2 regions of the Sphaerothrix gracilis Ecp01 genome follow, and region 1 is predicted to be linked to the other one. Evidence: predicted binding sites of a transcription regulator. Region 1 holds the regulator's gene; the other holds the start of a gene.
The links. The regulator HrcA, encoded in region 1, represses chaperone genes, less so after heat shock. The targets are predictions, from matches to a motif close to TTAGCACTCNNNANTNNNGAGTGCTAA.

Region 1 (16,213 bases):
CGCTAGAACCCCCTGTGACGCCAATCAAGGCATCCCCGCCAAAGAGCTGCTCAAATCCGGTATTGTCTAAAAACTGGCCGTCTGCTTCGGCGCAGGTGTCCCAAGCGGTATCGCTGGGGCGATAGAGCCGTCGCGGACTGATAATGGCCACAATTCGAGAGCCAATTCCCTGCTGGGCTAGGGCTGCCGCCGCCGCATAAACCGGCAGCAGCGTCATATCGCCAATCACCGCAAAGACGACTGTTTTACTACCTGCCAAAGTTTGCAGCGCGATCGCTCCCTGCTCTAGAGCCTGACGGGTTTGATCAAACGTAGTGCGAACTGGCAGCGGTGACTTGCTAGCGGTAATTGTCACACCTTTATTGCGCGTGGCGATCGCCCATTCATAGCAAACCTGAATGCTATTGGCATCCACTGGAAACAGCGGAAACACGTTGCCGTTGCGCATCATGGCCGCAAAATAGTTCTCAATTTCCGGGCGCTGATGGGTCCAGCCATTACGGCCCTGCTCTAGGGCGCCAGCCGTAAACAGAGTCACGGTTGAAGGGGTGGGGCGGCGTAGCTCAGCCATTGCCTGAGTCACCGTCTGCCAAATCGGCAAGCCATTGATGGCAAAAGACTCGTAAGAACACCACAGGGTACGGGCACCAAACAGGGCCAAACCGGCTGCTAGACCAGAACAGGCGTCTTCACTGAGCGGTTCATAAACCTGCCCCTGAGGCCCCTGATAGTAGGTGTCGTCGGTTGTGGGGTGAACGATTTTAAGCGCCTGGTTGATGTTATTGATACCCGAAGCCGCGTTGCCGTCAGCGTTGGTGACAACAAAGTTAGGATCCTGCTGGCCGACATAAGCGGCCAGAGCGCCCATTGCCGTTGTTGCGACCTGTTTGTCCCCATCTACCGCAAACGCTTGCAGGGGCAAATTGCCGAGATTGGGCAGCGGCAATTCCTTTTCGGTAACGGCTGTTTGGGCCGCAGGGCCGCCACCAGCGCGGGCAAAGTTCGTCCGCACTAAATGCCAGGCTTCGGCAGGCAGCGCCCGCTCCTGTAGGGCCGCGGCAATATAGTCTTTTTCTAAAGTATCGCCAGCATAGAGGTTGTGAGCCTGAGCGCCTCGCTTGTGTACCCCTGCCCCTTTGAGTTGTTTAATGATCAGGACGGTGAGCGTACCGCTGAGGGCAGACTGGGCTGCGCGATCGACGGCAGTGAGTACGGCCTGGGTGAAGGCCAAGCGCTGCTGGAAAGAAAAAGCGGTGCTGTCAACATAAGCCCCTACCTGATTGGCGTCGTCATAGTCCTTGGCGTTGACTAGAATCACTTCTTGGAAGCCGTGGCTGCGCCAGTAAGCCAGCATGTGCTCATTACTTTGGGTAGAAACCATGCTGTGGTGTTCTTGGGAAAACCCGTTCCAAACTAGCACCGGCAAAAAGTTGGTCACGCCCGGATAGGCCGTATTAAAGTGACCGAAGCTGCTCATGACGTATGGCTCACCTATGCCACCATCGCCAATCGTGACGGGGAAGAGAACTTCTGGGTGCAGCTTAGCCCCGGCCATAGCAAAGTGTTGCCCTTGACCTAAAGGGCCTGCCGGGCTGAGTAGACCTGGAATTTGCCCGGAGAGATGCCCTAGCAGTCCGTGAGTTTCCCGAAACCGCTCACCTAGCTGCTGTACCGTTTCAATCCCCATAGCCTCTAAAGAGCGATCGAGAAAGACGGTGCTATAGAAGCCGGGAGCGTGATGCCCCACTTCGGTAATGATATTTTTGTAGCCCAGCATGACCAGGGCGGCGATACCCTCAGCGACGCTAGCAAACCCCCCTGGATGTCCAGACGCTTTGGTGGCCGTAGTTTGCAGCGTCAAGTAGCGCAGAGCGTCAGCCGCGAGCAGGGTTTGATAGACAGCGGCGGCATCTGTAGCCTGGGCAATGGCGGTTTGGCCCTCAGCGATCGCAGGCGCTTTGCCATAGGTTTCAAAGTCAGGCCAAGCGTCTCCGAAGTACCGAATTCCCTGGCAAAAGGCTGGCATGGTAGGGGGGGTGCTGGCGGCTGTCATACTTGCGGTGTCCAACTTCATCAAGAGTGCAATCTTCAACGGTAAGTAAGCGCTGGCGGCACTTACTTAATAATTGCTTAACACTCATACTACAGGGGAATGCCAGAGAGCCGACAGCGCCAACATAGAAAATTGTCCGCCAATGCCATTGGCTAGCGGGATTGAGTTGAGGGACAGTAGGTTTGCACGTATTTAACTGCCAAGGGCGTAATTTTTTGCACCGTACGCACGATCACGGCCTTATCAAGCTCCTGCCAGGGGCGCGGTCGCTCAAAGTTGCAGGGCTGTAGGATGCCCCAAAGCTGATTGTCGGCAGTGAGGTGGGCGTGAACTAAGGCACGGTGACCGAAATGCTGCCGCTCAAACTCTAGATTCAAAACTGAGGGATCAGCGGTTTCAACATCTGCAACAAAGATAGAGGTATCGCCTTGCAAAGCCGCCGCAAACAGCGGATCTTGCTGTTCTAGCTGAGCTGGATCTTCGGCTTTCCATTCATTATCAGTGACATCGGGAATGTCTGCGCTGCGCCGCCAGCAAAAAGGAACTTGTCCTAAACGGCTTACCGGATGGCGTAGGTAAAGAAAGCAGCGATCGCAGGCCAGCAAATTTCCTAAAACTGGCAGCAACTCAGGAAACAGCTCTTTTGGCTCCTGCTGGGAGTCGAGCAAAGATTCGAGCTGAGGCGGATAGGCGGGATTTTCCATGACTATTTTTCAAACTGCCAAACAATTAGTTGCACCGCAGCCGTCTGTAGCTGCTCAATAAATTCTTGATTATCTTCAAAGGCCATCTGATTGACATAAGTGGCATCGACATGAACCGAAAACTTTTTGGGCTTGAACGGCCAGGGTTCGACCGTAATCGTATCATCGGCTCGCTGCCGGACGGTGTAGCCTTTTTCATCGGGACCGGGGGTAATTTCTAGCGATCGCTGGGCGTCTGGCAAATTTCGCTGACAGAGGATCAACGAGAGGCGATCGCACCAGCGCATGAGGGCGTAAGCTCGATCTGCCTGTACGGGTTTTACCTCCATATCTTTTAGCCACTGCTGCTGCTGCTGCTCTAGCTCATCTAAAAAGCGATCGAGATCTTTGGACTCTTGCCGTCTGCCCTGATTGAGATAGCTCACATGCATAGCAGTCAGTAAAGCGACCCAGCGGCTGCGATAGCGAGCATTATTGATGTGCTGCCGCAGTTCTTCCACGCAAAGTTGACCATCGAGTGTGAAATCTAGCGGCGCTCCGGCCTCACTGAGGTGGTCGCCTTCCCACTCTCGCTCTAAGTCGTCGTGATGTGAGATAGCAGAGACGATTTCGACAGTATGAGAAATATCGGCTGACGAATTCCAGTAGCCTGCCAGCTGGGCTGCCAGCAGTGCATGGGCGCGGTGATAGATAATCTCCCACCCCGTATTTACCAAGTTAATTATCATTGTTCAAAATCTAGAATTTAGGCACAATCGACGCCTGAATGTTGGAATCGCTGGGACGGGTATACCAGTAAGCCCAAGCAATCAGCACAAACTGAAACGGGAGGCGAATTGCATGAAACCAATTGCCGTCAGGCACACCGTCTAAGTGAATATGGTTAACTGCCATGTTGATATTGGCTGGGTAAACCGCAATAAACAGGGCAATCAGTCCCCACGCTGCCAGTTGGCTTAGACTAGGCACTAGCAGCCCTATGGCTAAGGCAATCTCAATGACACCGCTGAGGTAAACCAGCGCTAGGGGATAGGGCAAAAGATCAGGAACAATTTTGACAAACGGCTCAGAAGCTAAAAAATGGAGCGTTCCGGCCACCAGCATACAGACGGCTAGCACTACCCGTAGAATTTCACGATTGCGCTTGAGAGAAAGGGTCATTGAGTAAAAACTGAGCTATGGATAGTGGGAAGTAGTCAGGAAAAGCGATCGCCCCGGATAGGTCGAATCAGTCTCCAGCATAGAGGCTGAGCCGCCTATGGAGCTTCTTTCCACAGACTAGGATCCCTGGCGAGGTTAGCTAGCTTGAAATCAATATTTTGATAGAGGTCAAAAACGGCCTAAACTCTCTAGGCTCAGTCAGGACAACCGGAGTCTTGCAATCTTTGCCTCAAGGCGTCTCAGTGTGAATTCGGTCTTAGGTTTCAAAGTCTTATTTCAGAGTCTTTAAGATCTGCAAGCCTAGTCTATTGCCTAAGTCTAATCGACTTATGATTTCAATTATTTAGCGTTGACCCCTATGAAATTAGCTTCATTTGCCCTTTTAGTATTGATTCCAGCTCTAGCTCTGCTACCGGCCTGCGCTGGTAACGACGGGGAAGAGACGGCTGCCGACGGCAATGTCACCCTAGAAGAAGTGGCTGAAACCGATCCGGCGCTGGTGGGCGAAACCGTCGTTATTAAGGGCGAGTTTGTCGAAAAAAAAAGTGACGTTCTGTTTTCAATTCAGGATGAAAGCTTTTTAGCAGGCGAAGCGGTTTTGATCCTCAACGCGGCGGATTCTGGCTTCACCGTTCCAGAAGATGAAGAGAGTGCAATTTGGGTAACGGGCGAAGTCCGGCAGTTTTCTGAGGCCGAACTGGTTGACTACGATATTGAAATAGATCCAGTCCTCTATGCTGAGAATGAAGGCCGCCCCGTTGTTGTGGCTAAAACGGTGGTGCTAGCCCCCAGTCCAGAAGATGTGGCTGACAATCCAGATGTATTCTATGGTCAGCCCATTATTGTCTATGGAGAAGTAGAGTCTGTCATCAGCGCTGGCGTATTTACGATTGAAGCCGCAGAGCTGTTTGATACCAGCCGCTTGCTGGTTGTCGGTGAGTATCCTGACCCGGTACAGGCAGGCGATCGCATCGCTATCCGGGGCCAGCTCCAGCCTTTTGTAACCGCGACTTTTGAACAAGAATACGATTTGACCTTTGATCAGGCGGTTCAGGCCGAGCTAGAGGCTGAATTTACCGATAAGCCAGTTCTGCTGGCTGAAGATATCGCTGAGGAGTAGTAGGCCAGGGCGTTCTAATGGATAACTCCCTCGACCTGGGCGATCGCGCAGTGACTTGGCAATATGACATCTGGAATTTTAATTAACCTAGGCATTTTCCTAGTCGCTGCCGTCGTGATTGGAATCGTTGGCACTCGGCTGACCCGGCTGGCCGATCGCTTAGCGGATAAGACCGGGCTAGGTGAAGCCATCGTAGGCGCTGTTCTGCTGGGCGGCAGTACTTCTCTGCCGGGGATTGTAGCCTCTGTCAGCGCGGCTTGGGGCGGCCACGCAGAGCTGGCCGTCAGCAACGCCCTGGGCGGAATTGCGGCTCAGACCGCTTTTCTGGCGATCGCCGATGCGGTTTATCGCCGCGCCAATTTAGAACACGCCGCCGCCTCAGTGCCCAATCTAATGCAGTCCGCTTTGCTGGTCGTTATGCTGGCCCAGCCTATTTTGGCCTCTAGCGCTCCGGCCTTCACGCTGCTGCAAATACATCCCATTTCTATTTTGATGCTGGCAACCTACAGCTATGGCCTACGGCTCATTGCCCAAGCAAAAGAAAAGCCCATGTGGGGACCACGCCGCACCAACGAAACACAGATGGATGATGACGAAGAAGAGCTAAGTGGCAGCAGCAGCTTGACATCCCTATGGACGCGATTTGCTCTCTATGCGCTCATCCTAGGGGTAGCGGGTTATGGTGTGGCCCAGTCCGGCATCAACCTGGCCACCCTTACAGGCATTTCTGAGTCTGCTGTCGGTGCGCTGTTCACGGCGATTTCTACTTCCCTGCCAGAGCTGGTCACGGCGATCGCAGCGGTACGGCAAGGCGCACTCACCTTAGCGATGGGAGACATTATCGGCGGCAACTCATTTGATGTCCTGTTTTTGGCTTTCTCAGACATGGCTTACCGGCAAGGATCGGTGTACCACGCCATTACCCAGCGCGAAACCTTTTTAATCGCCCTCACAATTTTAATGACAACAATTCTGCTGCTAGGACTCCTACGGCGCGAAAAATACGGTATTGCCAACATCGGCTTAGAAAGCTTTTTAATTATTGTGCTCTACCTAGGTGGAGCGCTGTTCTTAGTGACTGTCCGCTGAGTCGCTCATCTTTTAGTGCGGCTGAGCAGGCGGGCTGCCAAAACGCCGCCGACAAAGCCGAACAAGTGGCCTTCCCAGGAAATACCGGGCTGATTAGGTAGAACGCCCCATACCAGGCTGCCGTACAGCATAAACGACAGTAACGATAGGGCAATACTGACAACGCTGCGCTCAAAATAACCGCGCAACAGCAAAAATCCCAAATAGCCAAAGATGAGGCCACTCGCGCCAATATGCACCGAGTTGGGAGCGCCCGTCAGCCAAGTGCCTAAGCCGCCAACTAAACCCGCGATCGCCGTTACCCAGATAAAGTCACTGGTTTCGCGCAGCATGACAAACCAGCCCAGCGTTATCAGCGGAATTGTGTTGGCAATCAAATGTTCAAAGTTGCCGTGCAGCAGAGGCGCAAATAAAATTCCGCGTAGCCCAATCAGGCTGCGCGGCCAGATGCCATAGGTCGTATCTAGATAGCCGCGCAGAAAAAAGGTGTCTAGTAGTTCCACTGCCCACATCAAGGCAACAAAACCGCCCAGGATAAAGGCTTGAGAGCGAATCTCTTGAGCAATAGTACGGGAACGATTCTGGCTCATGAGGCAATAGGTGAGTGCTTTTTCTCTATCTATAGCTTGTCAAATAGGCAATGGCGACGCTGCAAGCTTAATTTTTTCGGAAAGATTGAAATCAGCAGAGAAAAAAGGATTCAAGTTTGACTAACCTGAATCCTTAAAACCCTTTGAGGGCCATATTCACTTCTGGGGGCAATCTAAAATAAAAAGTCGTTCAACGGTGGGGGGACTCCACCCTTATCTAGCCGTTAGCGAACGCGACGACGTAGCAAAGTACCGGCACCAGCCACTAAGCCTAATCCAATAAAGGCGGTTGGCTCAGGAATGTCCTCCGCAGTAGCCACTGCGCTGAGGGCAAAATCGGAATCGCGGTGATCGCTGAACCTAGGGCTGTCCACAGCGGTCAGCTCGAAGAAAGAAATCTTGGTGTCACCAAACGGATTCAGAATCTTCCAGGCTGCACCGCCATCAAAGGTCGGTGGAGACAGATTGACAACAGATCCTGTCGATAGGCTCCAGATAGCATCAAAGCTGTCTTCATCGCCAGTGACTGAGAGGGTACCCACAGTGCCATTGCTAGCGGTTACCTGAGCGACCTCATTAAGACCATCAAAACGACCGCCGTTTGCCTTGCTCAAGTACAGAAAGCTGAGATCGATATACTCAACTACGCTCTCAGCAAAGCTGACCTTGAGGATATCGCCCGGATCGATTTCGCCCTGAGAAGGATCGCTGGCGCTCTTACCGCTGACGCCGTCCTCAGAAATGCCGATGCCGGTAACGCCAGCAACAGTTTTCTCAGTCATCAAGAAGCCGTCTGGCTGGACAACATCCAAGGTAAAACCGTTAACCGTACAGGTGGCAGCGCTAGGACAGCCTGCTCCTACAGCATCACTCGCCGTAAAGCTGGCTGCCTGTGCGGGCAGCGTAACCGCTCCGGCTAGCACAGCCGCCGCAGAGGCCATTAAATAACTTCGATTCAAACTCATGATTGCTCCCTTAAAAGTGTCATCTAGATAGAAATCTAGCAAAATTACCCAGAATTATGTTGTAGACGCCCTGCAGGCGTTTTCATTTAAACTATCCGAGAAAATCGAGATCTGCTAAGCAATATGGTTGAACTTCACACAACCTTAATTTTACTCGCTTCATTGGCTGGGATCAGGATAATAAACCACTTTTTTTCTCGGTGAAAACACCCAATTAGCAACCCCTCTAAACCGGCAGTCTAGAAGTCACAACTGCAATCTTACTCAACCTAGCAGCCAATTGCTATAAGACCTGTCTTTAGATAGAGCAGGAAAGTTCCTGTCCCTCAGGAGGGCGCGATCCCTGATGATTAGATCAAACTCTACGAGGATACTACACGTGGGCTGAAGGTCAATTCCGCAAAAATCAGCCCTCCCTCTAACCGGGGGGTAACCCTCTCGGTTATCTGTATACCAGCCTATTTAGCGAATGGGGACAAATCCGGCCTGATTGAGCAGCGTTTGCCCCTGATTGCTCAACAGCAGTTTGGCATAGGCTTCACCGGCTAGCTGGTCGTTCTGGCCATTCTGCTTGACGATGACAAACAAGCGCCGGGTGAGTGGATATTGCCCGTTACGGAAAGCCTCAACGTTGGACTGATTGCGCTGACTGGGGCAGCTTTCTGGTGGTACGTAAGGCTCTCTGTAAGGGGTTATCAGCTCGTTTGATCTCTGACCTACGGGTAGAGGTCGAACCGTACACTGACCGACGACTTCTGGCGCAGACGCATAGTAGATAGAGCCGGGATTATTAGAAATCTCTCGCAGCGCCGCTGTCGTGTTATCGACAAACTGCACGCTAGGACTAAACTCTGAACCGCCTAAAACAGCGTCTATAAAGAACTCCACCGTTCCGCCATCAGGAGTTCGTGAATAGGGCTGAATCGGCAGATTGGGGCCACCAACCTGCTGCCAGTTGGTGATCTCTCCGGTGTAGATACCTCTGATTTGATCTAAGGTCAGACCAGGTAGCTGAAGCTCAGGATGCACCGCGATCGCCAGCCCTTCTAGCGCTACCGGAATTTCCTGTAGGCCAAAGCCGCGCTGCTGAGCCTGATCGTATTCTTCTCCCTTGAGTGAACGGGAAGACTGGGCGAAGGAAAGCTGATTGTTGATCAGCATCTCGATACCGACCCCTGAACTGGGGGGCCGCCCCGTCGGATTGACATAGCGCAGCTCAAAATTAGGCCAAACGGTTTGAATTTGAGAATCCACGCTGCTGCGCATAGGGGCCCAGGTAGTGCTTCCGCCATAGTTAAATAAGCCTTGGGGAACGTTACTGACCTCTGCAAAGCTAGCCACAGATGCTGGCAAAGTTTCGTCTGAAGAGGTTCCAGGCTGTCCCGTCTGCGGAGACTGTCCCGTTAGTCCGCCCAGGCTTAAAGTCCCGCTGCGGTTTAACCACCACAGACCACCACCGACTAGAGCAACTGTGACCAGGAGGGCCGCAATGAGGGCTGGCGTTTCATTCTTAGTCGCCATAAATTTTACGAGTAGAAAAGACTAGAAAAACCTAGCAGTGATTTGGTAAATCAGTCGAAATACAATGGCGATCGCGACTGCCACCAACGCCGCTATTAAAGCAATGATCAAGAGATTTTGCCAAGGATAGAGTCGCAGCAGTAAGGCGATACCAAAGCTGACAGCGGCAATAATCATTAGATCAACCCGCTCAATAATGCGTCGCCACTGCAAAAATACTAAAGCCGCCATGAACAGCAGCCAAACACCGCCGCCGATCAGCGTCGTGCCTAAAAAGCTGATTAAGGCAATTGCCGCTATGCTGCCTTCAAAGCCGGTAAAAGCAGCGCCTGATAGGGTTTCGATTAGAGAAAACTGAGGTTGGGATGCCGCTGCTGGTGGTGATGGGGGCGGGGGCGAGAGCGGAGCAGCAGGCTGGGACTGGATAGAAGTTGGCGGATTGGGCGGGGGTGCTGTGGGCGGAGAAACTGGTGGGCGGGGGGAAGTGGGCTGCTGCAAGGCTCGCAGCGCCACTTGGGCCGAGGGAAAGCGCTGATTGGGGGCAACTTTCAGCATCCGGTTGAGTACCCCAGCCAAGCGGGAACTCACTTGAACACCTTGCTCCCAGTTCCACGTATTGCTGTAGGAATCAAACAGGTCGCTAGCAGGCTTGCCCGTCAGCAGCGTCACGCAGGTAACGGCTAAGGCATATAAATCTGTGGAAGGATACACCGCCCCGCCAGACATCTGCTCGGGTGGGGCAAAGCCCATAGAGTAAATCCCCGTAGACTTGGCCGCGCCTCTCTGACCCTGCGTTACCTGCTTGACCGCGCCAAAATCGAGCAGATAAAGCTTGCCATTGCGATGCCGCATGATATTAGACGGTTTAATATCGCGGTGGATGGTGTGGTTGTCGTGAACAAAGGCCAGCACTTTGAGAATAGAGGTCAAGATCTCTAGAATGTCGGCTTCTGAAAATGGCCCCTGCTGCTCTAGCGCCTGTTCTAAGTCTTGACCGTCAATAAACTCCTGGACTAGATAAAAGAATTCTTCCGGTTGCGAGGTGCCCAAACCAGGAACAACCAGCGGAAAAAAAGCATAGAGATCTGGAATCTGAGGATGGCGATCGCCAAGCGCTTCTAGTACCTGCGCTTCTCGCTCAAAGAGATCTTGAGCTATCTGAAGCTGATCGGGGCTTAGATCGCCTGCAGGCTGAAACTGCTTGACGACGCACTGTCGCATTGTGGGCGTGTAGCGATCGCAGGCCAGATAGGCCGTACCGAAGCCCCCTTGGCCCAGCAGCTTGACCGTTAAATAGCGGCTACCCAATATCAGAGGCATACCGCAGCTAACGCAGAACTTTTGCTGCACCGTCTTCAGGACAGCAGAATTATCAATGTCAGCAAAAGAGTTAATCGGTTTTGGGCAGTTGGGGCGCGTGCAGTGCAGCTCCATGAGGATTTCTTCGTTGAGGAAGATTGGTTAGCTAGAGGAAGATTGAGAATTTGACTGGGATAGCCCAGGATTGGCGACGGTGGCCGTCATCTCAACGGTTTCTTCGGTCTTGGAGGCAGTTTTAGTGCCATTTGCTTTGCTCTTGCTATTCTTACTGAAGTCTAAGACGCGATTGGTAAACTGCGGCAAAATCTCTTTGGTAAAGGCTTCAGCCGCTTTAGAGCGATATCGGCTGGGATTGAAAATGGCCGATAGGGTGCGGTTGACCACGACAGACTCAATCTTGGCCCGGTGTAAAACCCCCATCTGCAGCTCTTTTTCAATCGCAGAGATCGACACAAAAGCCACTCCCAGTCCTGACTGCACCGCGTTCTTGATTGCTTCGATAGAGTTGAGTTCCATCTCAATTTTCAAGCGCCGGGTCTCAATGCCTGAACGCGACAACACCTGATCAATCACTTTGCGAATTGTAGACTGAGAATCTAAAGCAATAAACTTGAGCTTATACAGATCTTCTCGCTGAATCACCTCTTGCCCCGCCAAGGGATGAAAGACCGGCATAATCAGCGCCAGTTCATCCTCAGCGTAGGGAATGATTTCCAGGACGTCCTGTAGCTCAGGCAAAACTTCTCCACCAATAATAGCGAGATCTACCTGACCGTTCGCCACGCTCCAGGACGTCCGGCGAGTTGAGTGTACGTGTAGCTGTACCGCCACATCGGGATACCGCTGACGGAAAAGCCCAATCATGCGGGGCAACAGGTAAGTCCCGGTGGTCTGGCTGGCCCCCACAATCAAAGTCCCGCCTTGTAAGCTTTGCAGATCTTCGATAGCGCGGCAGGTTTCCTGGCACAGGCTCAAAATGCGATCGCCATAGCTCAGCAGCAAATGTCCGGCTTCCGTGAGCTGCGCCCGTCGCCCTCCCCGATCGAACAAAGGTACGTCTAGCTGACGTTCTAGATTTTGAACCTGCAGGCTCACGGCTGGCTGCGATACGTACAGGCTATCTGCGGCCCGCTTGAAACTCCCTTCAGCAGCAATTGCCTTGAGAATACGGAGTTGATCGAGGGTAAAGGGAAGGTCAGACATAATTGCTTAACCTGAAGTTAAAAAAGCTCGAAGGTGAGTAAAAGCGTAAGCTGTAGCGAAACAAGTAAACTGCGCAGCCCCTGAACGTTGCAGATAGGCAATCGAAAACCAATAGAAAATACTGAGGGATCCAGTGATAACTCTGTAGTCCTTAGATTACTTGTTATCCGGGCTGGCTGAAACCAACCAGGATCAAAACCTGTAGGTTCTAAGCAACATCAGAATGTTTGGGACTTTCTGAATTTACCAGGAATTGTGAGTGTTGCCCTAATAGACGCGATCGCGTGCTTGCCTGACTGACGTTGCTCAAACGCCAAACCATCGGCCATTGCCTACTCGCTCATGAGCCGTTAGCCCATCTAGGTCATCGAGGGCCGCTAGCTTTGGCATGAGGCAAAACTTTATCAGCTCATCGGCTATAGTTTTAAGCCTGACCCTGGTTAAATCAACATTTTTGCCGAATCTGATGCCTGCATTGTTTAAGTGTTACGAACTGTACGGCAAAGCTGTGCTGCGAACAGATAGATTTTGGGCATCTGATAAAGTAGTCAGAATAGAAAAAGGGCTTGCTTTAGTATGTTCCTATGCCAATTAAGCTAAAACTCAATACTCGGCAGCAGCAGATATTGTGGGCAACCATTCGTCGTTACGTAGAAACGGCAGAGCCAGTCGGTTCTAAGTCGCTAGCCAAAGAATATGACCTCAAGGTCAGCTCGGCTACGATCCGTAACGCGATGGGTTTTTTGGAAAAGTCAGGTTTGCTTTATCAGCCCCACACTTCAGCAGGGCGCATTCCTTCTGACTCTGGCTATCGCATTTACGTAGATGAGCTAATTCAGCCCTCTGGAAAAATTGGCCGACAGGTAGACCGGCTACTGCGCAGTCAGCTTGACTGGGAAGGCTGGAGCCTTGAGGCTCTCCTACACGGCGCCGCGCAGATTTTATCAACTCTGAGCGGCTATGTCACCTTAATCACGCTGCCCAACACCCATCAGGCCGTCCTCCGTCACCTACAGCTCGTGCAGGTGAGTCCTGGGCAAGGACTACTCATAGTCATGCTAGATTGCTATGGCCCCCAGTCTATCTTGATCCAGCTCCCCCATAGACTGGACGAAGCGGCTGCCCAATCGGAGCAGCTAGACCGGGAACTACAGCTTTTATCTAATTTTCTCAATACTCATCTCAAAGGGCGGACTCTAAGCGAAGTGACGCTACTGGACTGGAGCGAGCTAGACCAGAAATTTCAGCGCTATGCTAAAACGCTGAGACAGGCGGTCACTAATCTTTCTCGCCGGAGTCAAGCCCCTGCTTCCACCCAAATGATGGTCAGCGGCCTGGCTGAAGTACTGCGACAGCCAGAGTTCTCTGAGTCTCATCAGGTACAGGCAATCGTGCAGCTGCTAGAGGAAGAGCAAAAGCAGATTTGGCCGCTCATCTTCGAGGCAGAAGATACGCTGGGCACAGACTCTGGCGTCCGCATTTGGATTGGTTCCGAGAATCCTATTGAACCAATGCAAAGCTGTGCCTTAGTCACCGCTATGTATCGCCGTGACTCAGTTCCCGTAGGCAGCGTCGGCATTTTGGGTCCTACGCGAATGCTGTATGAAAATGCGATCGCGGTTGTAGAAGCGGCAGCGGATTATCTCTCTAAAGCTATCAGCCAGCCAGCTTGAGAACTCCATCTCAGGCATAGATTCAGGAGTTTTCAGAGTGAAAGGGATGCTCCCCCAGCTTTAAGCCTTGCTTAGAAGCCTCTAAAGTTTGCCAGAGTTCATAGATAGCCTCGTAGGCTGCCTGGGACTTAAGTTTGCCGCTGGTTTCTAAATTGCAAATATGGTTTACGCGCTGGGCAAATTCTTGCAAATTGGCGTTGAAGGCTAGATTCTCTGGCTGCACGTCACCCCGGTAGGCGGAGCGAGGATTGATAAAGTCGTCAGCACTCATCTGACAAAGTCTCCATAGTTTAGACTGCCTTAACCATAGCGGAATGGCCTATAGCCGACGCTTCCATCTGTCTATGGGTTCTTGAGAAAGTTTAAGAACTTGATGAAATCTCTGAAATGGTCAGTGGGCAAGTCGTAGGAGTTGCTATGAGATTTATAGTGGGTATTTGGTGATGACTTATCTCCGCGAAATTCATCCTTCCCCTTTGAGAAGCTATCCTATTTTCTACGGCGCTCTGATTTTTCTGATGCTTATCGGGTTTAATCAAAAGCTGCCATTTCCGCTAGCAAAGATGAGCGCAGCAGCTCTAGTAAGCTGGCATTTATACTGCTCTACTACCACCTTAGTTCTAAATGATGACCATCTAATCTACAAAAGAGGCGTTTTCTCTCATAAAGAGACAACCGTTGACTATTTAGACATTATGGACATTGATGTTGAGCAGAACTTAGTTCAGCGTTTTTTAGATACGGGAACGCTTAAAGTTGCCAACTCGGGCACAGGCAGCTTTGAGATCAAGATAAAAAATGTGCCAAGACCTTATTTGATTTGTGATGAAATTCATCAGCTAAAGCAGCACCCTGCTTACTAAAAACTAGACAGTTGCAAGAGCTAAAAACTCCGAAAAAGCTACTTGCGCTCCTAACAATAAGCTTCAGACTTTGCCTTTATCTACGCTTGGATGTCAGCTAGAATTTAGCACTTGCCAAGCTGAGTTTTCTCGGTAGATCTGCAACCGTGGCACTCGTCACCGCAATGAGGTAGGCTGCGTGAGCCGTTGAGTTCAGTCTTGCCTGTATTGTTCAAGAACTTCCTACGCGTTATGGCGTAGGAAGTTTGCGTCTTAGCAGAAATTTGAGAGATTCTCTGCCCCTGGCAAATCTAAAAAAGTTCTTTAGTTCCCCGAAAAAACACGGTTTTATATTCCGTAACATCAAGGTAAAAATAAGATTTTTCTGTCTGGCAATAGTTTATATGGCTCTATTGTCGGCGGCGGTATTATAGCGAATAGATATTAGAAGCAGATTGATTCTAGCTGCGAGTGGCGGCGCGAACTCCTTTTATTTATGCATCTCCAACGGATATGAAAGACGAAAATAAGTCCTTCCACTTTCTCATCGTGACGGAGCAAAAAGCTCAAAGAGTGCTCTATCTTGAAAAGTGTGTTTATTCAATTGGCCGTAGCTCAAAAAACTCAATTGTATTAAGTTCAAAGGGCGTTTCCCGATGCCATGCCCATCTCTATCAAATTAGAAACTCTGAAGATAACGGCTTTCACTTTCGCATTGTAGACGGTAACTTGAAAGGCGATCGCAGCACCAACGGATTGACAGTCAACGGCCAACCGCATTTCTCTAAAAATTTAGAACATGGTGATAAAATTCAGCTATGTCGAGGCACCTGTATCCGATATTACAAGCTTAATAATCTGCGCGAGCTAAATTCAATTCGAGTGCATCGTGATAGTCAAAAAGAGCAGGCACGTTCAATCACTCGTCAGACAGTTGTCACTACAAGCGTAATTGATAGTAGGCTGGAAAGCTTTCCTAAAGCAGAACTATTTCATATTGCTTCCTTCTTAGAATTAATTCCTACTCCTATTATTGAAATCTCTTTATCTGGAACTATTTCTTACTGTAACTTAGCCTCTAGAAAAGTATTCTCTAATCTATTAAGTCAAAAAAATCAGCATCCTGTTCTAGCCGGCTTAACACCTGCCTTTCAACAAAATACCCAGGCCAAAAGTCTATTTAGAGAAGTGAAAGTCGGCGATCGCATCTTCGAGCAGTTTGCCTGCTTAATTTGTGAGATGAATGTAATTCGCAGCTACATCTTCGACGTTACTAAAAAAAATCAGACAAAGGTTCAGCTTTGCGAAAGTCAGGGCAAAGAACAAGCACTTTTAGAGGCGATTCCAGATTTAATTGTTGATCTCAATTCACAGGGCAATATTTTACGGGTCAAGCCCTCCAAGGATCCCCATTTGACGCTGTTGACCGAGCAGCATGTAGGACGCAACATTGCCGAAGCGCTGCCGACCCCCATTGCGCAGCAGTTGTTCACGGGCATTCGGGCAACGCTGAATTCGCAAGAAACCTATACGTTTGACTGCAAGTTCCTTTCCCAAACGGAGCAGCCCCTTTATTGCGAAGTTCGCATCGTTTGGAACAGTAATCAAGAGCTTTTAGCTATTATTCGCAATATTACTAAACGCAAAACGTTTGAGCAGCGCCTTCGACATGAGGCCCTCCACGATCACTTGACGGGATTGCTGAATCGGCAGTCTTTCTTAGAGCGGGTAGACCATGTGATCAAGCTGTCTAAAAGGCGTAAAAGCTATTTATTTGCCGTTTTGTTTATCGATCTCGATCGGTTCAAAATGGTGAACGATAGTCTAGGTCATTTAGTGGGCGATCAGCTTTTAGTCGCGATCGCCCAAAAATTAACAACCTGCTTGCGTGCTGGCGATACGGTTGCTCGACTCGGCGGAGATGAGTTCACGGTGCTGCTAGAAGATCTCAGCAGCATTCAAGAAGCTAACG
Region 2 (16,213 bases), on a different contig from region 1:
AGCGAGGTGTTTAGCCAGGGTATAGGGCTGCATTTGGCTAACGGCGTCGGCATCTGCTGCCTGATTGATCAGCAGGGTGAAGGCTACTGTTTCTCCGGCCCTATTGGTGACTTCAAGCCGATGGGGGAGATGAGGCTGGGCTAGGGGCTGGCCGATGAGCTGCTCTAGGCTGGCCTGGGTCACCATCAGCCAGCGATAGCCGCAGGTACGGAGAGTTTCTACCAGAGCGTATAGAGCATCTGAATCAGACGGCAAATCCGCCGCTGGCAGCGAAAACCCCTGTACCCGGCCCAGGGCTTCTAGGCCAAAGATAGCGGCAAAATGGTGCTGCCAGGCCCGTACCTGCAGCTTTAAATCGGGCAGCGGAATTCTAGAGGCGGGGGCATAGCTCCAGAAAGTGCCGAGCCACTCCACCTGAGACTGATAGGCAGCCGCGCCGGTGATCCGCTTGAGCTTAGCTAGGGTCTCTTGCCGGCCCATATCCTGCAAGCCCCACAGCAGCGTACCGGAACAGTCCAGCAAGATACGAGGCTGACAGCCCTGACTGACCAGTTCGGGAATAAAATCTCCCAGACGGCCATAGCAGTAGAGCAGGGAACCAGCCTGGTGATTGTCATGCTCAAAGGCATGTTCAAACATGTACTGCAAATAGCTGATCAGCTTGCCGTCCGGCCCGGCTGGTATAACGGGCTGATGCATGTGCAGGGCGATCGCAAAGCCGGCCACCACCGTCTTGGACGGCAGCGCCTGCCTAGAAGGGGGCGGCGTGCGCAAAGTTGCCGCTTCAATGGCTGATTCCCAGCCGCAAATATTGGGCAATCCGTCTATCAGAGCGGGTAGTTCTGGGAGAGAGGGAGAGAAGGCAGGGACAGCAGCCGTCATAGCAGCCTGGTGGGAGCGAATAGTTTGTAGCAATACTTAAAAACTTATAAAGCTCTGCTCTTTTTAGAGTGTCGCATTCCTTGCTCTTCTGGGATTGAGACAGCTCTATCTTTAACTTTGATTAAATTAAGTTTGCAGAACGTAATGTAGCCAAAGGCAGAGCGCGAGGGCGAAAACCTAACAGGCGGCGATCGCCGCTGGCTGGGTACACCTCAAATTGGCTTCGACTGGTAATACTGGCAGGTTTCGCAAGGTCCTAGGGGATTGACGGCGCAGCGCAGATAGGGCGATCGCGCATTGAACTGACAGGTAATGTCGCCCACCATGTGGCCGAGTCCTTCTACATAGTGGCGATCGCGGTTGCGTTCGGCTAAGGCGCGTAGCCCCCGGTTGGCGGCAGCTTCCATTGCTAAGGCAAGCTGCTGCTGGGTTTGCTGTCCGGCCCGCCGCCCCACCAGCAGCGAGATCAAGGCCGGAGAAATTCCCAGAAAAATAATGAAGGCGACAACCGTCATGGATCAGTCTGTCTGAGTACCCTAATTTCATCCTAGCCTAGCCCACAGATGGGGCATCGGCGATGGCAGCCTTTGCTCTTGAGCGATCGCTTTAGAATGTAAGCAATTGGCGATCGCAAGGCCAGAGAAGCATGACCAATAAAAGCACGCGACGGAACTTCATTGTCACCAGCGCCGTGGTGGCCGGGGGAATTGTCGGTAGCCGCGTTTTGGGACAGGGCAGTCGCCCCGCGCCCCAGTCCGAGCCGGATTTAGCTGCAGGCGAGCCAGTTCCTACCCGCGCCCTGGGTCGCAGCGGCACGCCGTGGCCAATTTTTGGCTTAGGCGGAGCGGGGCAGACCCCCCTGTCGCAAAATGGCAAAGAGCCAGAGGCCCAGGCTCTGATTGAGGGTGCCCTGCAGCTAGGCATTCGCTACTTTGATACCGCTGCCAGCTATGGCCCCAGCGAGGAGAATCTGGGACGGGTTCTGCCACCTTTCCGCGAGCAGCTGTTTATTGCCAGCAAGACTGCCGCCCGCGATCGCGATGGGGCTTGGCGGCAGCTAGAGCGATCGCTGCAGCGCTTGCACACCGATTACTTAGACCTGTGGCAGCTACATCACGTCTCGCTGCCGGAGGAAAATGAGGCTATTTTTGGCCCCCAGGGGGCGATTCAGGCGGTGGAAGAAGCCAAAGCACAGGGGATTATTCGCCTAGCTGGAATTACCGGACATCACGATCCGGCAGTGATTACTGAGGGTCTGCGCCGCTACCGTTTTGACGCGACTCTCATTCCGGTGAATGCGGCAGAAGTGCATCATCCTGAGTCCTTCATTGCCACCGTCATGCCCGTGGCGCGCGAGCAGAATATTGGCGTTATTGCCATGAAAGTGCCAGCCTATGGGCGACTGCTGCAACCGGGGCTGCTAGACAGCTTCGAGCAGGCGCTGGGATACAGCCTTTCGGTACCGGGGGTTCATGCCTGCACCGTGGCGGCTGAGGATGTCGCTCAGCTAGAGCAGAACATAATGGCCGCTCGCCAGTTTAAACCCCTAGACGAAGCCGCGATGACGGCGATCGCCCAGCGCACCGTCAATAGCTGGCAGGAAATGACTTTTTATCACGCTTGGACTTAAAACCGGGAACCGGGCTGTTGCAAAAACGCCTCTTCCTCTGGAGTGCTTTCTCGGCCTAGAATCGCGTTGCGGTGGGGAAAGCGGCCAAAGCGGGCAATCACGTCTCGGTGACGGTAGGCATAGTCGAGGGTCGACTGGAGCTCGGGCGCTGCCTGAACCAAAGCCTCAAACAGCGCTACTGCTTGGTTTTGATGGGCTATGTTTTCGCTGTGTTCAAATGGCAGGTAGAAAAATAGGCGCTCGACCGGCAGGAGGAAGCGATCGCGCCCCTGGGCGACTGCTGACTGGGCGATCGCCAGCGCCTGCCCGTCCGTGGCAAAGCTCTGCGGCGTGCCGCGAAACATATTGCGGGGAAACTGATCGAGCAGCACCGTCAGCGCCAGCGCCCCTCTAGGCGTCTGCGTCCAGTCTGCATCAGCGCCCTGTCTGGCCTGCTCATAAACTGCCAAAAACTGCTGGCGTACCTGCTGATCAAACGCCTGGTTCTTCTTGAACCAAATGTCGCGCTGCTGCCCATATTCGGTTGCAGGCGCAGCCGGATTGCCAAACCAAAAATTGAGAATATGCTGGGCAGTTTGTGACGTCATCGGGGTTTGCAGGCCAAAAAAGCTGAGGGGTTGGGCGATCGCTCAAACGCCCCATAGCAGACAGTTACAGTGACGACAAAGCCAGCCTGCTGCAGCCAGCTTTCGACTGCCGCCGCCGGATACAGCCTTTGAAAGTGAGTCTCCTGATCGCGTCAAGACGGCGGCTATGCCTCAAATCCTAACGTTTGTAGATGGCTCGGCTGCAATAATTTTTGATCCAAAAAGCGATCGCCGCTTGGGCGATCGCTCTTAACCACATCTTAGAACCGGGGAGAATCTGGCATGGCCAAACTCTTACCAGGATGTGTCTATAGACAACTTCTTAGTAGTCGAAGTCACCCATGCCCGCGCCCGCGCCCGCGGCAGCGCCATCCTTAGGCTCCGGCTTATCGACAATGATGCACTCAGTTGTCAGCACCATACCGGCGATTGAAGCGGCATTTTGCAGCGCCGAACGAGTTACCTTAGCCGGATCGACAATGCCAGCCTCAAACATGTCAGCAAACTCATTGGTTGCTGCATTGTAGCCAACGTTGAAGTCCTTCTCTTTGACCCGCTCTGCAATCACGGCTCCGTTTTGACCGGCGTTTTCAGCAATCCGCTTCAGCGGCGCGGTCAGGGCGCGCATGACGATCAGTGCCCCTGTCAGTGCCTCATCGACTAGGTTGCTGTTAGCCCACTCTTCGAGGTTGGGCGCTAGGTGAGCTAGCGTGGTACCTCCACCAGGAACGATACCTTCTTCAACGGCTGCCTTGGTGGCGTTGATAGCATCTTCCAACCGCAGCTTGCGATCTTTCATCTCGGTTTCGGTTGCGGCTCCGACTTTAATCACAGCCACACCCCCGGAAAGCTTGGCCAAACGCTCCTGTAGCTTCTCTTGGTCGTAGGAAGAATCGCTCTCTTCAATCTGACGGCGGATTTGCTCACAGCGGGCCTTGACGCCAGCCTCGTTGCCTTCGGCCACGATGGTGGTGTTGTCTTTGGTCAAAGTGATGCGACGCGCTTTGCCCAGCATGTCCATCTTGGTGTTCTCTAGCTTTAGACCCGTGTCTTCGCTAATGACCTGACCACCCGTGAGTACGGCAATGTCCTCTAGCATGGCTTTACGGCGATCGCCGAAGCCAGGGGCCTTCACAGCCGCCACGTTGATGACGCCGCGTAGACGGTTAACTACGAGGGTGGCTAGGGCCTCTTTCTCGATGTCTTCAGCAATGATGAGCAGCGGACGACCAGCACGGGCCACCTGCTCCAGCACAGGTACCAAGTCCTGAACTAGGGTAATTTTCTTGTCGGTGATCAGAATGATAGGCTCATCCAAGATCGCTTCCATGCGCTCGGTATCGGTAGCGAAGTAGGGCGAGATGTAGCCCTTGTCGAAGCGCATCCCTTCCGTGACCTCTAGTTCAGTGGTCATGGACTTGCCTTCTTCCAGGGAGATAACCCCTTCCCGACCGACTTTATCCATCGCCTCAGCAATCATCTGGCCGACTTCTTCGTCGTTACCGGCTGAGATAGATCCCACCTGAGCAATACCCGTGGAATCGGCTACCGGGCGAGCGTGCTCGGCAATTTTGTCTACCAGATAGGTAGCGGCTTTGTCGATACCGCGCTTCAGGGCAATGGGGTTAGCACCGGCAGCGACGTTGCGCAGACCTTCTTTAACAATGGCGTGGGCTAGGACTGTCGCAGTCGTGGTACCGTCACCAGCAGCATCATTGGTTTTAGAAGCTGCCTGACGAATCAGGGAAACCCCTGTGTTCTCAATGTTGTCTTCTAGCTCAATTTCTTTAGCAATGGTGACGCCGTCATTGACGATTTGAGGCGCACCAAATTTCTTTTCTAGAACGACGTTGCGGCCCTTTGGCCCCAGGGTGACAGCTACGGACTCAGCCAGAATATCCATGCCCTTCTCTAGGGCGCGACGAGCATTTTCGTTGTATATGATGCGTTTAGCCATATATTCCTCGGTAGTTTGCGTGTTGAGTGACGGAGCTTGGGATTAACTGCTAGAACAGTGGCTTATGCTAAAACTGCCAGGATGTCTTTTTCGGACAGCAGGATGCACTCATCACTGCCAAGCTTGATTTCGGTGCCTGCATACTTGGAATAGAGAACTTTGTCGCCAACTTTGACTTCCAGTTCTTGACGGGTGCCGTCTTCGCTGCGCTTACCAGGGCCTACTGCGGAGATCTCGCCGACTTGAGGCTTCTCTTTGGCCGTGTCTGGTAGCAAAATACCACCAGCGGTTTTTTCCTCAGAAGCGCTCACTTTGATGAGGACGCGATCGCCTAGAGGCTTAACGCTAGACACACTTAGAGATACAGCTGCCATAGAAACTCTCCAGACTCTAAAAATTCAACGATTGGGGATGGGAAGATAGATAAGCTTTGCCAATCTGTCTTGACGCACTGAAATATCGCCGACTCGGATAGTGACATCCGTTAAGGCGACCTCAAAAATATAGCGCGTTTAGAACAGGAAATTAGCACTCTCGCTTCCTGAGTGCTAATTTATCGAAGTCATCAGTTGCAGTGCAACAGTTTCGGCTGTACGGGTTCCCGAACGATTCTCGGAAAACTGCTTAGGATGGAGATATAGCCCCCCCGAACTATTGCGGCGCTGAGCCGTCATCAAAAGCAAAGCTGTTTCTGATTATCCCAAGCAATCATGAGTGTTCTACCTGTCAAAGCTTGGCAGCGGCCCTTACTAGGCGCGATCGCTGCTGGTGCTCTATTTTTTGTGCCCTCTGGGGCTGAAGCGGCCACTTTCAATGTGGGTGGACTGCGCTTTAGCGAATCGGCGGGCGATTTTCGTTTGACCAACGGTTTTGTCAGCAATGGCCGGGCTGTTTTATTACAGGAAGTTTTTGGCCCTAATGTAGATCTGTCAGTGGCGGTGCGGGGACTTGCAGATCTTGGTATTCTTGGTTTTCGGATTGATTCAATCGTTACCAACAGTACAGGGACTCCCTGGCAGTTCTACGATTTCGAGCTGCAGCAGTCTTTTGGCACCCCTAGTCCTGAAGCAGACGGTCTTTCCTTCGCTCAGGGACGAGCTAATTTGCGCCCTTTCACCTCAAGCCGCTTCAGCAGCGTTGATGAAGTCACGGATGTGCGAGACTTTATCAATTTCTCTGGCGGAATTGTTAATCCCGGTGAAACTGTCAGATTTAGCTATGTCATTACTGATACAACCCCGACTGATCTATTCTTCATTCGCCAACGGCCTAATTTTGTCCCTGGTGGTACGGGCTTTGTGCAAGTTCCCCCCCCTGCGCCAGAGCCGCCGGTAACACCTCTCCCTGTGACACCGCCCTCGCCGCCTACCCCCCCTGTCCCAACGCCAATTGAAGTTCCAGAGGATACGGAAAATCCTGTTGCCGTACCTGAGCCGACAGGAGCCTTGGTGCTGCTAATGTCAAGTATTTTGAGCATTCTGTCTCTGCGGCGGACACCATCTTCTAATATTTGAGATACCTGGGGGCATCTATTCACCTCGGTAAACTCATTTAGGAGTTAGGGCGATGCCAAATCTCTCAGGCCGCTGCTGTTTGCAGAGCGGGCTAGTTGGAGCTGCTTTGTTATTGACGCATCAAGCAAGCTTCGCTCAGTCAATCGTGGCAGAGTCAGACACTGCAACTCAGGTGCGGCAGTTAAATAACCAGTTTGAGATTACTGGCGGGGTTTCTTCCGCTGATGGGGCGAATCTGTTTCATGGCTTTCAGCAGTTTGGATTGAGCGCAGAGCAGGTAGCCAATTTTGTCTCTCCGGCTGAGGTCAGGAATATTGTGGGCCGCGTCACGGGGGGACAAGCTTCTTATCTAGATGGGCTGCTACAGGTCAGCGGCAGCACCGCCAACCTATTTCTGCTCAACCCAGCGGGTATGCTGTTTGGTCCCAATGCGCGGTTAGACTTGAGCGGTGACTTTACAGCCACAACAGCGACAGGTCTGACCTTTGGCGATCGCGCTTTAACCACCCTGGGCGACAACAACTATGCTGCCCTGGTAGGCAATCCCACAGGCTTTATTTTCGCGGGTGCTGCCCCCGCCGCGATCGCCAATGCAGGCGACTTAGCGGTAGCCCCAGGGCGATCGCTGGCCCTGATCGGCGGTACGGTTGCCAACACGGGCACGCTGACGGCGGCAGAAGGCAGTCTGCTGGTGGCGGCAGTGCCAGGGGAAAGCTTGGTGCGCCTTAGCCACCCAGCCATGCTGCTGAGTTTGGAGGTTGCGCCCCTCCCCGCCACCACGCCGGGAGCGGTGCCGACGTTTCAGCCGCTCGACTTACCCACTTTGCTGACAGGCGGATCTGCTAATGGCTCTACAGGGCTGAGCATGAATGCGGATGGCAGTGTCAGTCTGGTGAATCAGACAGGGGCGATCGCAGCAGAACTTGGCACAACGATTGTTTCAGGCCGTTTAGATACCGCAGGCACCACAGGGGGCCAAATTGCGGTGGTGGGCGATCGCATTGCAGTGGTTGACGCCACGCTTGACGCCTCTGGTCAAAACGGCGGCGGCACGCTGCGAATCGGCGGTGACTATCAGGGACAGGGCAGTTTGCCTAATGCCGCAGAAACCCTGATCAGCACCAATTCTTCTTTGCTAGCCAGTGCTGAAGAACGCGGCAACGGCGGACGGATCATTGTTTGGTCAGATGAGGCCACGCACTTCTTAGGCCATGCTATCGCTCAGGGCGGACAGCAATCGGGAGATGGTGGCTTTGTTGAGGTTTCTAGCGCTCAGCTACTGGATTTTACAGGCACTGTTGATACGCTAGCTCCTGCGGGCACGGTGGGCACGCTGCTAATTGATCCGCCCAATATTCGAGTAGATACGTCCGGTAGTAGCACTGCAGACACAACAGTGATTCTTGCTAACAATCTTGCGAGTACGCTTACCAGCACTGACGGTCAACTTCAAGCAGATAACAATGTAACCTTTGCCGTACCCATCAACATTTCTCAATCAGGGCTCGGACTATCAGTTGATGCAGGTAACAATATCTTTGCAGATGATGTTCGGATCGGCAGCGGCCCTATTAATTTTCGGGCAGGCAACAATATCACGGTTGGAAACCTCAGAGGTCAAACAATTTCTCTTATTGCAGGCGAAGACATCACTGTTAGTACCCTTGCAGCTGCCGGCCTCGATGCTGGCAACTCGGCTGATAATCTCGCCGGTCAGATTACAGTTCAGGCAGGTGGGCTATTTAGAGCCACTGGAGCAGGCAACATTGGTAATCAAAGTTTCGATAGCAGTTTAGCCGTTGTTGATCGCAACAACACAGGAACAGGTACATTAACGCTGAATATTGGCTCAGAAACGGCTGTTCTATTCGGACAAAATGGGCCTGGTAATCCGCAAATCACTATTTCTTTAACGCGAGGGCCGCTTCTCATAGATGTCGGCACTTTGCCTGCTGGAGTCAGCGGTACAGTGTCCGGTATTACTTTTGGTAATCAGAACGGTCTCTTGTCTACGTCACTTCGAGATCTCGCATTTGTTAGAGACTTAGAAACCGTGACTGCTCCACTAGAAAATATTGCCGATCAAACCACAGATGATGAAAATACGATCGCCTCAGAAAACACCGCTGCCGCCACAGGTGTCCGCTCAGCCGAAGTTGAGACAGACTGTCAGGTGGTGGCGATTGCCCCTACTGACACAGCCGCAGTCGAAATCCGCAATAGCTGCCCTATTCCTGAAACTAGCAGTCCTTAGGCGCTTTGCCTTGAGTAGATGAACAGTCAGAGCGGACATCAATCGAGTAGGGGTCGCTGTCGCAAGCTGCTGGCGATCGCGTGCATCGGTCTATCCGTAGTCAGCTTAGCCCTGCCCCTAAAAGCATTTCAGCTAAAAAAAGCGGATGACCAAAAGCTGAGTGTAGCCGCGACAACTGCTGATGAGACTGCCGCAGAATTGACCCAGATAGGGCTAGAGCACTACCGAGAATATCAGTTAGCAGACGCTATTCAGGCATGGCAGCAGGCCCTAGAGCTTTATCGGGCGGCCAGCAACCTATTAGGTCAAAGCTTAGTCGCTAATCTGCTAGCAGCCGCTCATATTGGCTTAGATCAATATGCAGTTGCCCTAGAATTTGCCCAGTCAGCAGCAAACTTTGCTCATCAAGCCGCAGACGTATCGTTAGAAGCGGAAGCCTTGGGCAATCAGGGAATCGCCTATCGGGCTTTAGGCAACTATAGCGCCGCGATCGCGGTCTACCAGCAGGCTCTGACGCTGATGCAGCAGCAGGGCGATCGCGCTGGGGAAGCCCAACTGAGAGGTCTGATCGGCAACGCGCATGAATCTTTAGGAGATTATGCAGCGGCTTTAGCGGCCCATCAGCAAAGTCTAGAAATAGCCCAATCTATTGGCGACTTGCCCGCCCAGATTGCGGCACTGGGGAATCTAGGGGCTATCTACATGGCTGAGGGCAACAGCCAGCGGGCAATCGCTTACTATCAGGCCAGCTTAGAGATTGCGCAGACCACTGACGATTTAGCAGGCGTGAGTCATGCCCTATTCAATCTAGGCGGTGCCTATCACAGCTTTGAAAACTTTGACCAAGCTCAAACCCACTATCAGCAAAGCCTCGACATCGCTCAGCAAATTGGTCAAAGACGGCTGGTAGCCTCCAGTTTAAGCGGTCTGGGACTCATCGCTGAAGATATCCAAGACTACGCAGCAGCCCAAACCTACTATCAGCAAAGTTTAGCCATTGCCCAATCTCTCAACGATCCGCGCTTGGAAGCTTCAGTTCTCAATAATCTAGGCCACGCACGGTTAGCCAGCAATCAGCTCAGCGACGCGGCTGCCTCTTTATATAGCGCGATCGCCCTATTAGACAGTCTTCGCACTGAACTCAGCGACGCTGAGCGGATTTCAATTTTTGACACTCAAGCCCATACTTACAACCTCCTGCAGCAGGTTTTGGTGGCTCAAGGTGACTACGGTAGGGCGCTTGAAATCTCTGAGCAGGGTAGAGCCAGAGCCTTTGCGGCCCTGGTTGCTGACAGCGATCGCCCCCCCAATTTGATTACGCTTGAACAGATCAAAGCCTTAGCAAAACAGCTCAATACCACCCTGGTTGAGTACGCCATTATTCCGGCTGAGTCCTTTAAAATTCGCGGCAAGCAGCGAGGAGAAGCGGCTGAAATTTACGTTTGGGTGGTGTCGCCCACCGAGGAAATTTACTTTCGAGCTGTTGACCTGGCCGCTGTGAATCCGACTCTGACCGCGCTAGTGAGCCAGAGTCGGACGGCGATTGGCGCTCGGAGTCGATTGCGCAGCATTCGCGTAGAAGCTGATGAGTCAGAACTGACGGGTGAACCCCTCAAAGCGCTTCATCAGCTTTTAATTGAGCCCGTTGCCGACCTGCTTCCGGCTGACCCTGAAGCCAATCTGGTTTTTATCCCACACGAAATTCTATTTTTAGTGCCCTTTGCAGCACTGCAAACTCCGCTTGATCGCTATTTGATTGAATCCCATACGCTTTCAATTGCTCCCTCTATGCAGCTTTTGCATCTGACGCAGAGCAGTCTCACCCAGAATGCAGCTCAACTAGATCCTCACCTCAAAGCTCTGGTTGTTGGCAATCCTGAAATGCCAAGCCTCCCCCTTTCCCTAAGCGATACCTTTCAACCGTTAGCACCGCTGCCTGGGGCTGAGCAAGAAGCGATCGCCATTGCCCAGCTCTTAAAGACCAATGCTCTTTTAGGTGAAATGGCGACGGAAACGCGGGTGGCAGCGCAGATGGAACAGGCCCCCTTGATCCACTTAGCCACCCACGGCCTGCTAGACCTGAATTTGCCCACTGCAGATTTCACCCAGCTACAAAATCCAGGGGCGATCGCTTTGGCTCCCTCTACCACAGCCGATGGCTGGCTGACCTCGCCTGAAATTGCCGCCCTTGACCTCGAAGCCGATTTAGTGGTGTTGAGCGCCTGCGATACCGGACTGGGAGAGATTACTGGCGATGGGGTAGTCGGCTTAGCGCGATCGCTGCTGGGAGCAGGAGCCAAAAGTACGGTGGTGTCCCTATGGGCGGTTCCCGACGCGCCGACGGCTGAACTCATGGTCGCTTTTTATCAACAGCTCTTTGCAGGTCGTGGCAAAGCTCACGCGCTGCGGCAGGCCATGTTGCACACGAAAGCAAACCATCCTAATCCGAGAGACTGGGCCGCTTTTGTCCTGATTGGCAATCCGGGTTGAGCAATCGAGAATCCTGCCTTCTACTGGGAACCGCTTGGTGATAATCTGTAATGTGGCACTTTGGAACGTAAAACAATCTTAAGAAAGTCGCTAGAACAGCTAGTCACGAGATAGGCGCAAGCATGGTCACCACTGCAGAAAAGACGAATACCGGCTCCATCGTTCAGATTATTGGCCCCGTTGTGGACGCTGAGTTTCCCAGCGGCCAACTGCCACAAATCTACAACGCCCTCAAGATATCGGGTACAAACGCGATCGGACAAGAAGTTTCTGTAACTTGTGAGGTACAGCAGCTCCTGGGAGACTCTCAGGTGCGCGCTGTGGCGATGAGTTCAACAGATGGTTTAGTTCGCGGTATGGAAGTTGTCGATACCGGCGCTCCTATTTCGGTTCCCGTGGGTAAAGGCACCCTGGGACGCATTTTCAACGTCCTCGGCGAGCCGATTGACGAAAAAGGCCCGGTTGATACCGAGTCCACCTCTCCAATTCACCGCGATGCTCCCAAGCTGGTCGAACTGGAAACCAAACCGGCTGTTTTTGAAACCGGCATTAAGGTAATTGACCTGCTAGCGCCCTATCGTCGAGGCGGTAAGATTGGCTTGTTCGGCGGTGCGGGTGTCGGTAAAACAGTTCTAATTCAAGAGCTGATCAACAACATTGCTAAAGAGCACGGCGGCGTATCCGTGTTTGGCGGCGTGGGCGAGCGCACCCGTGAGGGCAACGACCTCTACAACGAATTTATTGAATCCAAGGTTATCAACGAGGAAAACCTCAGCGAGTCTAAGGTAGCCCTGGTTTATGGTCAGATGAACGAGCCGCCCGGAGCCCGGATGCGGGTGGGCCTTTCAGCGCTGACTATGGCCGAGTATTTCCGTGATGTCAACAAGCAGGACGTACTGCTGTTCATCGACAACATCTTCCGTTTTGTGCAGGCGGGTTCTGAAGTATCAGCGCTGCTAGGCCGGATGCCTTCGGCGGTAGGCTACCAGCCCACCCTCGGTACTGAGATGGGCACCCTGCAGGAGCGCATCACCTCGACCCTGGAAGGATCCATTACTTCAATTCAGGCCGTTTACGTTCCGGCAGACGACCTGACTGACCCAGCTCCGGCAACTACTTTTGCTCACCTAGACGCTACCACCGTACTGTCTAGAGGCTTAGCTTCTAAGGGTATTTATCCGGCGGTCGATCCCCTAGACTCTACCTCCACCATGCTGCAGCCTGACATTGTAGGAGAAGAGCACTACAGAACCGCTCGTGCCGTGCAGTCCACGCTGCAGCGCTACAAGGAGCTGCAAGACATCATTGCCATCCTCGGCCTGGATGAACTTTCTGAAGACGACCGCCTAACAGTAGCGCGGGCGCGGAAGATTGAGAAGTTCTTGTCTCAGCCTTTCTTCGTCGCTGAGGTCTTCACCGGACTGGCCGGTCAGTACGTGAAGCTAGACGACACCATCAAAGGCTTCAACATGATCCTGGACGGTGAGCTAGACGATATTCCTGAGCAAGCCTTCTATCTCAAAGGCGGCATTGATCAGGTGCGCGAAGCTGCCGAAAAGATGAAGTCTGAGAGCTAGTCAAGCCTCATCTTCAATTAGGTAGGGGTTTGGCGTGCCAAACCCCTATGGCATGGTTAGCACAGCATTTGAGGATTAAAAGCAAGACATGGCATTAACGGTTCGGGTCATTGCTCCCGACAAAACGGTTTGGGACTCCGAAGCAGAAGAAGTCATTTTGCCTAGCACCACGGGTCAGCTAGGTATTTTGGGCGGTCACGCGCCGCTGCTCTCTGCCTTAGACATTGGCGTCATGCGCGTGCGAGCTGAGAAAGACTGGATCGCGATCGCCCTGATGGGCGGCTTCGCTGAGGTTGAAAATGACGAAGTGACTATCTTGGTCAACGGGGCTGAGCGCGGCGACAGCATCAGCAAAGACGATGCCCAAGCTGCTTTCAAGCAGGCAGAGCAGCGCCTAGAGCAAGTTTCTGACGAAGATCGTCAGGACAAAATTCGGGCAGCTCAAGCCCTAAAGCGGGCTAGGGCGCGGCTGCAGGCCGCAGGCGGGATGGTCTAGCCTCACCCCTGCGATCGCCAGCAATTTCAGGCGTTAGGTCACCGGAACCCGTCTCAGCTAGCCGGAATTTATCGTCTCTAACCCAAAGAGGGGTTTGGCAAGCCAAACCCCTCCCTGCGTATCTAAAAACCAACAAATATCACGAACTACCTGTAAAGGCGACTTCAGGAAACTTAGACTGGGCCTCAGACATGGGCCGGGTCTTCCCTTCTTCTTGCCAATAGTTAATAATTTCAGTTGCTTTGTTTAGCAGCTCAATCCGTTCTTCTTCGGTAATCCAGCTTTTGGACTCAAGTTCTGTTTTGATCTGCTCCCACGCATCATTGCGGGGCCAGAAAAAATAGGACGTCAGCGGGCTGGTTCCCTTACCTACAACCTGATCCACAGCCAGGGCAACGTCTTTCTCTAACCAAAGAACTTTTAAGATAAATCGCGACAATGAGACCTCCATTCAATAGACCACCTAAAACATTACAGTCCTCTATATTATCGTAGATTCACAGCTTCAACCGTGAAGTCTCCCACCGCCAAAAGTTGGCAGCTTAGCTCTCGATTGGCTTCAGTTTATGGCTATTCCCTATGTTTTCTGCTGATACCTACACTGCGATCGCTATTTTTGACATTGACGGCGTCATCCGAGATGTTAGCGGTTCTTATCGGCGGGCCGTTGCCGATACGGTAGAGCACTTCACCGATGCGTACCGTCCCACCCCGGCAGATATTGATCAGCTCAAAAGTGAAGGCTGCTGGAATAACGACTGGCAGGCTTCTCAAGAGTTAATTTATCGCTACTTTGAAGCGCAGGGACAGGGGCGATCGCAAATCGCTCTCAGCTACGACGAACTGGTCAACTTTTTTCAGCAGCGCTACCGGGGGAAGGCGGCAAATCCGGAGCAGTGGGACGGCTACATTGCTCAAGAGCCAGTTCTGGCAGAGCGGGCTTACTTTGATCAGCTTCAGCAAACTCAGATCGCTTGGGGATTTTTCAGCGGCGCGACGCAGGGATCGGCGCGGTACATTCTAGAACGCCGCATTGGTCTGACTCAGCCCGTTCTAGTGGCAATGGAAGACGCACCCGGCAAGCCCGATCCCACCGGCCTGTTTCAGACCGTGACTCAGCTAGAAGCTCAGGGAGTGACGGCGGGCCTCCCGGCTGTCTATGCCGGGGACACCGTTGCAGATATGCAAACCGTACAGATGGCCCGCCAGCACCAGAGCGATCGCCGCTGGATTGCGGTGGGTATCCTGCCTCCCCATGTCCAGTACGCCGCCGACTACGCCACGGCCTACCGCCAAAAGCTCCAGACCGCTGGAGCCGAAATTGTTTTAGACACCGTCACTCAGCTTACCGCTCCGCTAATCCATCAGCTAATCTAGTTGAGAAATGCCAAGAGCTAGGGCGATGGGCTTTAAAGACTATTTCTCCACGCAAGCAGTTGACTACGCCAAATACCGCCCCCATTACCCGGAGCCGCTATTTGCCTATCTGGCCAGCCTTTGCCCTGAGCACACATTGGCCTGGGACTGCGGCACCGGCAGCGGTCAGGCGGCGGTGGCCCTCACCCCTTATTTCACTCAAGTAGTGGCCACTGATGCCAGCGAAGCGCAGCTCGCTCAGGCCCAGGCTCATCCCCAGGTGATCTATCAAAACGCAGCGGCTGAAAACAATGGCCTAGCTGATAGCACCGTTGATTTGATCACGGCGGCTCAGGCTCTGCACTGGTTCAATCAAGAGCGATTTTATGCAGAAGCAAGGCGATCGCTCAAACCCAAAGGCATTATTGCGGTCTGGTGCTACGCCCTCATGCAGATTTCACCTACGGTCAATCACTTTGTGCAGCATTTCTATTACAAAACCATCGGGCCTTACTGGCCGCCAGAGCGACAGCTCATTGAAGATCGCTATCAGACGATGAGCTTTCCCTTCAAACCAATTGCAGCACCTCAGTTTCAAATGGAAGCTACCTGGTCGTTTGAGCAGCTATTGGGCTATCTCAATACCTGGTCAGCCACCCAGCGCTTTCTGCGGCGACGACAAATTCATCCGGTTGAACTCGTTCAAGACGATTTAGCTCAGGCTTGGGGCGATCTGAGCGATCGCAAACAGGTGATCTGGCCTCTGCATTTACGCCTAGGCCAGCTTTAGCCGTGACTCTCATTATTAGGCTGGCGCAAACCTGCTAGGATCGGAACTTAGTGCAGTTTCTCCGCTTTCAGTTCTTTGCTTTTCAGAGAATAGCTGAAGGCGAGCAGAGCTGCGATCGCAAGCGGCTAAATCGACAGTTAAAAGAGACTATGCGGTATCTCATTACCAGCGCCCTTCCCTACATCAACGGTATTAAACATTTGGGTAACCTCGTCGGCTCGATGCTGCCCGCCGATGTCTATGCCCGCTTCCTGCGCCAGCAAGGGGAAGAAGTTCTCTACATCTGTGGTACGGATGAGCATGGCACTCCGGCGGAGCTAGCGGCTTTTGAAGCAGACCTAGATGTAGCTGTCTACTGCAAGCGCCAGTATGAGCGACAGGCCGACGTCTATAGTCGCTTCGGGCTATCTTTTGACCATTTTGGCCGCACCTCTTCCCCGGAAAACCACGAGCTAACCCAGCATTTTTACCGCCAGCTAGACGCCAACGGCTTTATCGAAGAACAGGAAATTAGCCAGATTTATTCGATTGAAGACGATCGCTTCTTACCCGATCGCTATGTTGTCGGCACCTGTCCCAAATGCGGCTACGAAAAGGCCAGAGGCGACCAGTGTGAAAACTGCACCTCAGTCCTCAGCCCCACCGATTTAATCAATCCCCAATCGGCGGTTTCAGGCAGT

Region 2: groES (co-chaperone GroES) is a predicted target of HrcA. The motif match lies at 5,582-5,608, and genes of this name have one in related genera.

Annotation. Positions count from the first base shown of each region.
Region 1 is NZ_JASATW010000004.1:127,221-143,433, forward strand. Features, by position in the region: gene QJQ48_RS05605 (phosphoketolase family protein) at 1-2,053, opposite strand, end outside; gene QJQ48_RS05610 (GAF domain-containing protein) at 2,206-2,757, opposite strand; gene QJQ48_RS05615 (DUF3891 family protein) at 2,760-3,485, opposite strand; gene QJQ48_RS05620 (DoxX family protein) at 3,496-3,918, opposite strand; gene QJQ48_RS05625 (hypothetical protein) at 4,277-5,038, shown strand; gene QJQ48_RS05630 (sodium:calcium antiporter) at 5,102-6,127, shown strand; gene QJQ48_RS05635 (rhomboid family intramembrane serine protease) at 6,133-6,717, opposite strand; gene QJQ48_RS05640 (PEP-CTERM sorting domain-containing protein) at 6,942-7,682, opposite strand; gene QJQ48_RS05645 (PstS family phosphate ABC transporter substrate-binding protein) at 8,145-9,203, opposite strand; gene QJQ48_RS05650 (protein kinase domain-containing protein) at 9,225-10,637, opposite strand; gene QJQ48_RS05655 (LysR family transcriptional regulator) at 10,665-11,726, opposite strand; gene hrcA (heat-inducible transcriptional repressor HrcA) at 12,311-13,399, shown strand; gene QJQ48_RS05665 (DUF7219 family protein) at 13,422-13,670, opposite strand; gene QJQ48_RS05670 (PH domain-containing protein) at 13,843-14,262, shown strand; gene QJQ48_RS05675 (EAL domain-containing protein) at 14,755-16,213, shown strand, end outside.
Region 2 is NZ_JASATW010000010.1:216,451-232,663, reverse strand. Features, by position in the region: gene QJQ48_RS13520 (glycosyl hydrolase family 57) at 1-882, opposite strand, end outside; gene QJQ48_RS13515 (DUF6464 family protein) at 1,095-1,397, opposite strand; gene QJQ48_RS13510 (aldo/keto reductase) at 1,529-2,512, shown strand; gene QJQ48_RS13505 (DUF924 family protein) at 2,509-3,099, opposite strand; gene groL (chaperonin GroEL) at 3,422-5,056, opposite strand; gene groES (co-chaperone GroES) at 5,119-5,430, opposite strand; gene QJQ48_RS13490 (hypothetical protein) at 5,767-6,570, shown strand; gene QJQ48_RS13485 (two-partner secretion domain-containing protein) at 6,623-8,824, shown strand; gene QJQ48_RS13480 (CHAT domain-containing protein) at 8,843-11,314, shown strand; gene atpD (F0F1 ATP synthase subunit beta) at 11,437-12,891, shown strand; gene atpC (ATP synthase F1 subunit epsilon) at 12,980-13,387, shown strand; gene QJQ48_RS13465 (30S ribosomal protein PSRP-3) at 13,527-13,838, opposite strand; gene QJQ48_RS13460 (TIGR01548 family HAD-type hydrolase) at 13,967-14,764, shown strand; gene QJQ48_RS13455 (class I SAM-dependent methyltransferase) at 14,772-15,533, shown strand; gene metG (methionine--tRNA ligase) at 15,623-16,213, shown strand, end outside.